One region of the Bombilactobacillus sp. ESL1092 genome, then DNA from elsewhere that is predicted to be linked to it. Evidence: predicted binding sites of a transcription regulator. Region 1 holds the regulator's gene; the other holds the start of a gene.

The links. The regulator LexA, encoded in region 1, represses DNA repair genes until DNA is damaged. The targets are predictions, from matches to a motif close to CNAACANNTGTTNG.
Region 2: uvrB (excinuclease ABC subunit UvrB) is a predicted target of LexA. The motif match lies at 2,726-2,739, and genes of this name have one in related genera.

What each region holds. Positions count from the first base shown of each region.
Region 1 is NZ_CM176594.1:1,646,974-1,651,921, forward strand. Features, by position in the region: gene rimM (ribosome maturation factor RimM) at 1-183, shown strand, start outside; gene trmD (tRNA (guanosine(37)-N1)-methyltransferase TrmD) at 173-904, shown strand; gene rplS (50S ribosomal protein L19) at 1,024-1,374, shown strand; gene lexA (transcriptional repressor LexA) at 1,489-2,115, opposite strand; gene AC3B6Y_RS07800 (DUF896 domain-containing protein) at 2,199-2,459, shown strand; gene AC3B6Y_RS07805 (YneF family protein) at 2,676-2,894, shown strand; gene AC3B6Y_RS07810 (ABC transporter ATP-binding protein) at 3,072-4,805, shown strand; gene AC3B6Y_RS07815 (ABC transporter ATP-binding protein) at 4,818-4,948, shown strand, end outside.
Region 2 is NZ_CM176594.1:406,793-411,740, reverse strand. Features, by position in the region: gene AC3B6Y_RS02065 (alpha/beta fold hydrolase) at 1-729, shown strand, start outside; gene AC3B6Y_RS02060 (phospho-sugar mutase) at 956-2,677, shown strand; gene uvrB (excinuclease ABC subunit UvrB) at 2,901-4,913, shown strand; gene uvrA (excinuclease ABC subunit UvrA) at 4,913-4,948, shown strand, end outside.

The DNA.
Region 1 (4,948 bases):
CGGGGGTTACTGGGATCAGTAGTGGATATTTGGGATTTAGGTCCGAATGATATCTGGGTTATTCAAGGTGCGAAATACGGCGAAATTTTGTTACCCATTCTCAAAGATGTGTTGGTGACGGTTGATTTGTCAGCGCAACAAGTGCAAGTCAATTTACCAGAAGGATTAATTGATGAAGATTGATATTTTAACGTTGTTTCCTAAAATGTTTGCGGCACTGGATGAGTCACTTTTAGGTAAGGCTCAAGAAAAGGGATTAATTGACATAAATATTTGCGACTTTCGGCAATACTCTGAAGATAAACACCATCATGTTGATGATACCCCCTATGGTGGTGGTGCCGGAATGTTACTGCAGCCTCAGCCTTTTTATCGGGCCATGGATGAAATTAATCAAGTAGATCCTGCTCCCAAACGGGTCATTTTATTAGATCCCGCGGGGCGCAAGTTTGATCAAACGGCGGCCCAAGAGTTGGCCCAAGAACAGCATTTGGTTTTTTTGTGCGGTCATTATGAAGGCTTTGACCATCGCATTGAAAAGCTGGCGACGGATAAATTTTCGATTGGTGATTTTGTCATTACTGGTGGTGAAATGGCAGCCATGTTAATGATTGATGCTACTGCGCGCTTTGTACCAGGAGTTTTGGGGAATGGCCAGTCGGCATATAGTGATTCGTTTACCGATGAATTGTTGGAATATCCCCAGTATACACGGCCAGCAGAGTACCGCGGGATGAAAGTTCCTGACATTTTGTTAAGTGGTAATCATCAAAAGATTGCCACTTGGCGGCATCAACAAGCCTTAAAGAAGACTTATCAAATGCGACCAGATTTATTAGCCAAAGCACAATTGAGTCCGGAAGATCAGGCTTTTTTGCAACAATTAAAAGCAGCTGATGATTAAAAGTTTCAAAAATAAAATTTTGTGTTATAATCTAATTTGTGTGATTACACGACAACAATATTCCGCTGAACTGTTATTAAGTTTAAGAGTATTAGTATAAAGGAGAGATTTATATGGGTATGAAGAGTCCCTTAATTGATGTTGTAACGAAGTCCCAATTACGTGATGATATTCCTGATTTTCGCGCAGGAGATACTGTGCGGGTTTCTGTTAAAGTTGTCGAAGGTTCTCGGGAACGGATTCAGTTATTTGAAGGTGTTGTAATCAAGCGTCGCGGTAGTGGCATTAGCGCAACTTATACTGTTCGTAAAATGAGTAGTGGTGTTGGTGTTGAACGGACATTCCCATTACACTCACCACGAGTTGCTAAAATTGAAGTAATTCGCCAAGGTCGCGTTCGGCGTGCTAAGTTGTATTACCTACGTAACCGTCGTGGTAAGGCTGCTAGAATTGCTGAAAAGCGTCGTTAATAAATTAAAGATTAACTATCAAAGCACAATCTCTCTTGATTGTGCTTTTTGATAACCATAAAAAAACTAGTATCGAAAAAATAATTTTTCAGTACTAGTTTCTTAAGTTTAATCTTAAAAAATATCTGACCGGTATAAACCGACTACCTTGCCTAAAATAGTAACATTAGTCAAATAAATAGGAGCAAAATCTTCGTTTTCCGGTTGTAAACGGAATTGATGGGTTTCTTTATAAAATCTCTTGCAAGTGGCCTCATTATCATCATTCATGGCAATGACAATTTCACCATTTTGCGCGGTGTTTTGTTGACGAACAATAACTTGATCACCATCTAAAATACCAGCATCTTGCATGCTACTGCCGTGGATGGTTAACATAAAGAGTGGTTGATTTTCGTTCGCCAGATCAGGTGGTAACGGAAAGTATTCAGCATCAGCTTCTTGGATTGCCAGCGCTGGTTGGCCCGCAGTAACGGTTCCTAAAATAGGAATGCGCGTGTTAGGAATATCTAGTTTGTCTAAACCAGCAGTCGTTAACATCAAGGCGCGGGGCTTAGTGGGGTCGCGTTCTAAAAAGCCCCGAGTCTCTAAGCGTTCTAAGTGACCGTGAACGGTAGAAGTTGAGGATAGGTTCACAGCTTGACCGATTTCGCGAACAGTGGGCGGATACCCGTGTTCTTGTTGTTGATCATAGATAAATTGTAAAATTTCCAGTTGTTTAGCACTGATTGGTTGACTCATAACGCCACTCCTAGTAAGTTTAAACTAAGATTAGCATAAGTTTGTAGTAGTTTCAAATTGACATTGGTTGAAAGGAGAATTTGATGGCTGAAATTAATGAGAATAAAAAACAAACGGAATTAATTCAACGGATTAACACTTTAGCACACAAACAAAAAAATGAGGGTTTAGATCCAGAGGAAAAACGGGAACAAGCAGCTTTGAGACAAGAATATTTGGCTAATTTTCGTTCCGGCTTAAGAGATCGGATTGAGCATACGAAGTTATACGATAAGGCTGGTAAAGAAGTTACGTCGAAAAAAGTGCGTCAGATTCAGCGCGAACAAGGCTGGCGTGAAGATTAAATTGTAATTTAACCACAATTAGTGGGAATGACTATGCTATAATTAAAAAAGTGGCTACAGTATTAATAAAGAAGTTAAGAGAGCATGATCAGAATAAAATATTCGTCTAAATTGACGAAAACTTATTTTGATCTCGGCTCCAAAATATTAAAAAATTTATTGTTATTGTAGTATTGCTAGTTAAATCTTAAAAGATAAGTCAAGGGTGGATGAATAATGTTAGTGACAGTTCTAGTGGGAATAGTAATGTTGATTGTCGGATTAGTTGGTGGCTTTTTCGGAGCACGTGCTTATATGAAGAAGTATCTGCAAGACAACCCACCTATTTCACCAGATATGATGCGGCAAATGATGGCACAAATGGGTCAAAAACCATCACAAAAGAAATTAAACCAAATGATGCAAATGATGAAAAACCAATCCAAAAAAGCATAATGAAGTCAACTAATTTAAAACTTCAAATGCTCTGCTAAATAATCACAGCAATGATTACAGCTAAAGCGCTGATTTTAACTATTACTAGTTAGAATGAGTGCTTTCTTTGTGTTGAAATATTAAAAATATTTGTTAAAGTTAAAATAAATTAATAAAGTGCAAACGTGAGGTTTTATTGTGACAATATTCAAAAAATTGAATTGGTTTTTTAAAGAACAAAAAAAGCATTATTTAATTGGTATTATGTTTCTGATTTTAACAGCCATTACGAATCTAATTATTCCCCAAGCGATTGGACGCTTTTCAGATTGGGTGAATCAACACCAGTTGACTTGGACCAAAACCATTTGGTTGTTACTCATTGTAGCAGGTGCGGGGCTTTTGCAATATCTGTTTCGGTTTGGTTGGCGCCGCGAAATTTGGGGTGGTGCGGCACAATTAGAGCGCCAATTACGTAGTCGTTTATTCTGGCATTATTTGAACATGGATGACCCTTTTTTTAAGCGGCATCGCATTGGCGATCTGATGGCACATGCGACTAATGATATTTCGGCTGTACAAAATGTTGCTGGTTCAGGGATTTTAACTTTAGCTGATTCGATCATTACTGGTGGTTTAACGATTGTAGCGATGGTTTGGTTGGTTGATTGGCGTTTGACGTTAATTGCCGTTTTGCCGTTACCGTTGTTAGCCATGATGGCGCGCGTTTTAGGAAGCAAGTTACATTATCACTTTGCTCAGTCGCAAGCAGCTTTTTCACAATTGAGTAATAAAACACAGGAAAGTATGACCGGAATTAAAGTCATTAAAACTTTTGGTCAAGAACACGAAGATATTGCCGATTTTGACCAAAAGGTTGAGCAGACGATTCAGATTAATCGACGGGTGAACTTTATTGATGCTTTGTTTGATCCCTTAACAGGTTTAATCATGGGCTTGACGTATGTGATTACGATTATTTATGGTTCACACTTAGTCCTTAATCAGGTGATTACAATTGGTCAATTAATCACTTTTGTGGGTTATATCAATGCGTTAGTGTGGCCGATGTTTGCGATTGGGCGCTTGTTCAATATTTTGGAACGCGGTAATGCGAGTTTTGATCGCATTCAAGCGATCTTAAACGAAAAATCAGCCATTATTGATTCCAATGTAGGCCAGACTCAAGTAACTGGTGGTCAACTGCAAGTTGATTTACAGAGTTTTACTTATCCCGACGGAGCCGTTCCTTCATTACAAAAAATTAAGTTTGACTTGTTACCTGGACAGACGTTAGGCATTGTGGGGCGGGTTGGCTCCGGTAAAAGTACTTTGATTAAACTTTTGTTACGCCGGTTTGATCAGTACCGAGGGCAAATTACTTTGGGCGGTGTGGATATTCGCCAGTACAGTTTAGATACTTTATTAAAAAATATCGGTTATGTGCCCCAGACGAGCTTTTTATTTTCGGCTACAGTGCAAGATAATATTCGTTTTGGCAATGATCGCAGTCCTCAAACTGCAGTCAAAAAAGCGGCACTGGCCGGCGCGATTGATGCGGATATCCAAGAACTAAGTGCGGGTTATCAAACTTTAATTGGTGAAAAGGGTGTTAACCTGTCTGGTGGTCAACAACAACGTTTAGCGATTGCTCGGGCGGTGATAGGACAGCCACGGATTCTGGTGTTTGATGATGCTACTTCCGCACTGGATGCTAAAACTGAGGTGCAAATTAATCACAATTTACGACAGTTACGGACACAGCAGCAATCGTTAATTATTATTTCCCAGCGTCTGCGGAGCGTGATGGACGCTGATGAAATTTTAGTTTTACAACAGGGGCAAATCCAACAACGCGGTACGCACCAACAACTCATACACCAACCGGGTTGGTATCAAGTCATGTGGCGACGGCAGCAAATGAATTATTAGGAGCTAAGATTAATGTCTGAAGTGAAACAAAAACAAGTCATATCTGCCAAAGAACAACATCAGATTGTATGGCGATTATTAAAATTTGCTGGCAAGCATTATTGGTCGTTTATCATTGCGGCCTTAGCAGTGACATTACAATC
Region 2 (4,948 bases), 650 kb from region 1:
GAAATGCTTCGTTTAGTCTTTCAATACGGTTTAGATGATCAATTACCAAATTATAATTTTGTTTTGTTTGAAGGTCCTGGTCAAGGACGAGCTTTACGTTCAGGGTTAGCTTTAACTTCTAAGTGGGAAGAACCCGTTGGGTATTTGCTTGATTATTATCAATTAGACTCAGCTGATTTATTGGGAATGTCTTTGGGCGGATATTTATCCGTGCGAGCCGCTGCTAAAGATCATCGAATTCGGCGCGTGATTGCCTATGATGCAATGTTGAATTTAAGTGATGCATTGGTAATGAAGTTGCCCCAAGCTAGCCAATATTTAGACCATTTAGATGATCCGAAAATTGCGACTAGTTTTAATGACTTTTTGGTTAAATTATCCAATAATAATGTTGATTTAGCTTTTAAAATGCAAAAAGGCATGGATATTACGTTAACTAAGCAGCCTGTTGATTTTGTAAAAGAGGCTTTAAATTATACCTTGAAGGGAGTATTAGATGAAGTAATAGCAGATGTATTATTAATAGGCGGGACTAAAGATTTATACGTTCCTGCAGCTGTTACTTTAAAAGAAGCAGCAGGTCTAGTTAATGCCAGATCTCTGACGGTGAAAATTTTAACGGAGGCTAGTGGCGGTGCTAGACATTGCCAAGTTGGAGATAAGAAATTGGCTTTTCAAATATTAACTGAATTTTTAAGTTCGAATAATTTAATGACGAATAAAAATTGAGTTGAATTAATTTCTTAAGTTAGCCACTCGAAAAGTAAAGGGCACCGAGATAAAAATTCAGCATCATTGTTTTAACAAAACTCCCAGCAGTTAAATTATTTCTTAAATATTTGGAACGGTCGCGTTTTTTCATTTAGAATAATTAAGTTGTCGTAACCACTTTTCTTAGTTGAACGGTATAATGAATTAGGAAGCTTTAAATAACTAACAAGGTGGAGGCTGAACCATGAGTTGGCAAGATAATTATCAAGTATGGGCACAATATCCGCATTTGGATCCGACTTTACAACAACAATTAACGAAATTAGCAACAGATACGAAACAATTGGAAGCCGCTTTTTATGAACCATTAGAATTTGGAACGGCTGGCATGCGGGGGTTAATGGGCCCAGGCATTCATCGGATGAATTTATATACTGTTCGCCAAGCAGCAGAAGGTTTGGCCAAATTGATGGATACTTTGACACCACAAGAAAAAAACAAAGGCGTGGTCATTAGTTTTGACTCTCGGTACAATTCTCTTTTGTTTGCACAAGAATCGGCGCGGGTTTTAGGTCAACATCAAATCCCAGTTTACCTATTTGACAGTTTGCGACCGACACCGGAATTGTCATTTGCCGTCCGGCATTTGCAAACTTATGCAGGCATTATGATAACGGCCAGCCATAATCCGGCCCCTTATAATGGCTTTAAAATTTATGGTCCTGATGGTGGGCAAATGCCACCGAAAGAATCAGATTTGATTACCAAATATGTGCGCCAAGCAGCCGATTTATTTCAAATTGCTGTGGCGGACTTACATGAATTACGGCAGCAACATTTATTAACAATGATTGGCGAAGATGTAGATCAAGCTTATCTCAAAGCTATTCAAGCAGTTTCAATTGACCGCCAGTTACTGGCTGATTATTCGCAAATGAAATTTGTTTATACGCCATTGCATGGAACGGGTAAAATGTTGGCGGGTCGCGTTTTTGAACAAGCTGGACTGAAAAATATGCAGTTAGTGAGTGAACAGGCGATTTTAGATCCCGAATTTGCCACGGTTCAATTTCCAAATCCGGAATTCGCGGAAACATTTAATCTAGCGATTCGCGATGGTCAAAAGAGTGCGGCTGATGTTTTAATCGCAACAGATCCCGATGCCGACCGCCTAGGAGCAGCTGTCTTGCAACCAGATGGCAATTACCAATTAATGACGGGCAATCAAATTGCTTGTGTTTTGTTGGAATATATTTTAAAGACTAAGCAACGCTTGCATCAATTACCTAAGAATGCGGCAGTGGTTAAATCAATTGTCTCTACCGAATTAGCAACGAAAATTGCCAATCATTATCAAGTCCAAATGATTAACGTTTTGACTGGTTTTAAGTTTATTGCGGAGCAAATTCAACAATTTGAACAAACGGGGGAACATCAATTTTTATTTGGGTTTGAAGAAAGTTATGGTTATTTGATTCAACCGTTTGTCCGGGATAAAGATGCGATTCAAGCTAGTTTATTATTAGCTGAAGTGGCCGCGTATTATAAGAGTCAGAATTTGACTTTGTATGATGGCCTACAACAAATCTACCAACAATACGGTTACTTTAAAGAACAAACGATTGCGAAGACGTTTGCTGGTGTCGACGGTGTACAGCAAATGCAGACTTTGATGCAACAATTTCGTCAGCAAGTGCCCCAAACCATTAATGGGACCGCTGTTGTTAGTGTCCAAGATTTTCAAAGTGGTCAACAAATAAATTCTGATGGAACCCAAGCAACATTAAATCTGCCCCAGTCCAACGTCTTGAAATTTATCTTAGCAGATGAAACTTGGATTGCGGTGCGGCCATCGGGTACAGAACCCAAGATTAAAAATTATGTGGGAGTTTGTGCCGATAACCAGGCCACGGCTGATGCTAAATTAGCTGCTTACGCTCAAGTGGTTAATGCGTGGTATGACTAAGTTTAAAACTTTTTGACTGCGGATTAGTTTAAGGTTATATGTTAATGGCGAAAATATGTTCGGAGTGGTATGATATGAACCACTAGGTTAAAAACTTTATGAAGAGTCAAATTACTAAAGTAAGTTTATCCTTTAGAATTTGGCTTTTTTGACTTTAAAGATTTAAAGTGAGTCGCACTTGAGACGAAAAGAATGCTCGTATTGATGTTAAGGAGGACTCAGAGTGATTGATCGGATAACAGATAATCAATTTGAATTAGTTTCTAAGTATCAGCCGGCAGGTGATCAACAACAAGCTATTGATCAATTAGTAACAGATTTTCAAAAGGGTAACCGTACGCAGGTGTTAAAAGGAGCTACCGGAACTGGAAAAACTTTTACCATGGCCAATGTTATTCAAAAATTGAACAAACCGACGATCGTGATTTCCCATAATAAAACGCTGGCTGGTCAGTTGTATGGTGAATTTAAGGAATTCTTTCCTCATAATGCGGTGGAATACTTTGTGAGTTATTATGACTATTATCAGCCAGAAGCTTATGTGCCTTCTAGTGATACCTATATTGAAAAAGACTCCAGTATTAATGATGAAATTGATAAATTACGTCATGCGGCGACTTCGGCATTACTAGAACGTAATGATGTGATTGTGGTTGCTTCCGTTTCGTGTATCTTTGGTTTAGGTGATCCGCGGGAATATCAACAAAGTGTCATTTCCTTGCGGTCGGGGCAAGAGATTAGTCGCGATGAATTACTCAAGAACTTAATTAATAATCAATTTGAACGTAATGATATTGACTTTCAGCGGGGCCGTTTTCGGGTACGCGGTGATGTGGTCGATATTTTTCCAGCGTCACGCGATGATCATTCTTTACGCATTGAATTTTTTGGCGATGAAATTGACCGGATTTTAGAAATGGATCCATTAACTGGGGAATTAATTGGCGAACGTCCGCAGGTTTCGATCTTTCCGGCAACGCATTTTATGACTAATGAAACACAAATGCAGGCCGCTTTAGAACGCATCTCTTTGGAATTGGACCAACGTTTAAAAGAATTAAAACAGGCTGGTAAATTGCTGGAAGCCCAACGCTTGGAGCAGCGTACTAATTATGATATTGAAATGATGCGAGAAATGGGATATACGTCAGGCATTGAAAATTATTCGCGACACATGGAAGGGCGTAGCGAAGGCGAACCTCCGTTTACATTACTTGACTTTTTTCCCGATGATTTTAACATTATGATTGATGAATCTCATGTGACGATGCCGCAAATTCGTGGTATGTATAATGGTGATCGCGCCCGTAAGCAGATGCTGGTTGATTATGGCTTTCGCTTGCCAAGTGCTTTGGATAACCGCCCGTTAACTTTAGCGGAATTTGAACAGCATGTTAATCAGATTTTGTACGTTTCTGCAACGCCGGGTCCTTACGAAATGGAACAAACTAACGAAGTGGTGGAACAAGTAATTCGTCCGACTGGTTTGTTAGATCCTGAAATAGAAGTACGGTCGATTATGGGCCAAATTGATGATTTAGTAGGGGAAATTAATCAGCGTATTGAGCAACACGAACGGACGTTGGTGACGACTTTAACTAAAAAAATGGCTGAAGATTTAACCGATTATTTAAAAGATTTGGGCATTAAAGTGGCCTATTTGCACAGTGATATTAAAACTTTGGAACGCACGGAAATTATTCGGGATCTGCGGTTAGGCAAATACGATGTATTGATTGGCATTAATTTATTGCGTGAGGGCATTGATGTACCAGAAGTGTCCTTAATTGCAATTTTGGATGCTGATAAAGAAGGTTTCTTACGCTCTGAACGGCCGTTAATTCAAACGATTGGACGGGCTGCGCGGAACGTTCATGGTCATGTCATTATGTACGCTGATCATATCACCGATTCAATGAAAGTAGCGATTGAAGAAACTAAACGGCGGCGGCAAATTCAGCAACATTTCAATGAAGTCCATCATATTCAACCACAAACAATTCAAAAGCCAATTCGCGCAGCGATTACGGCCTTAAAGACTGTTGATAATAGTAGCAGTCAAGAACAAGCAATTACGCAAGATCCGTTTGATTTTAATAATATGACCAAAAAGGATCAGACAGAACTGTTGACGCAATTGACTGATCAAATGAACCAAGCTGTCAAAAAATTAGACTTTGAACAAGCAGCCAATTTACGCGATACAATTTTAGAATTGAAAGCAGAGATTGATTAATGGTAAACGAAAATATTGTCATTCACGGTGCCCGT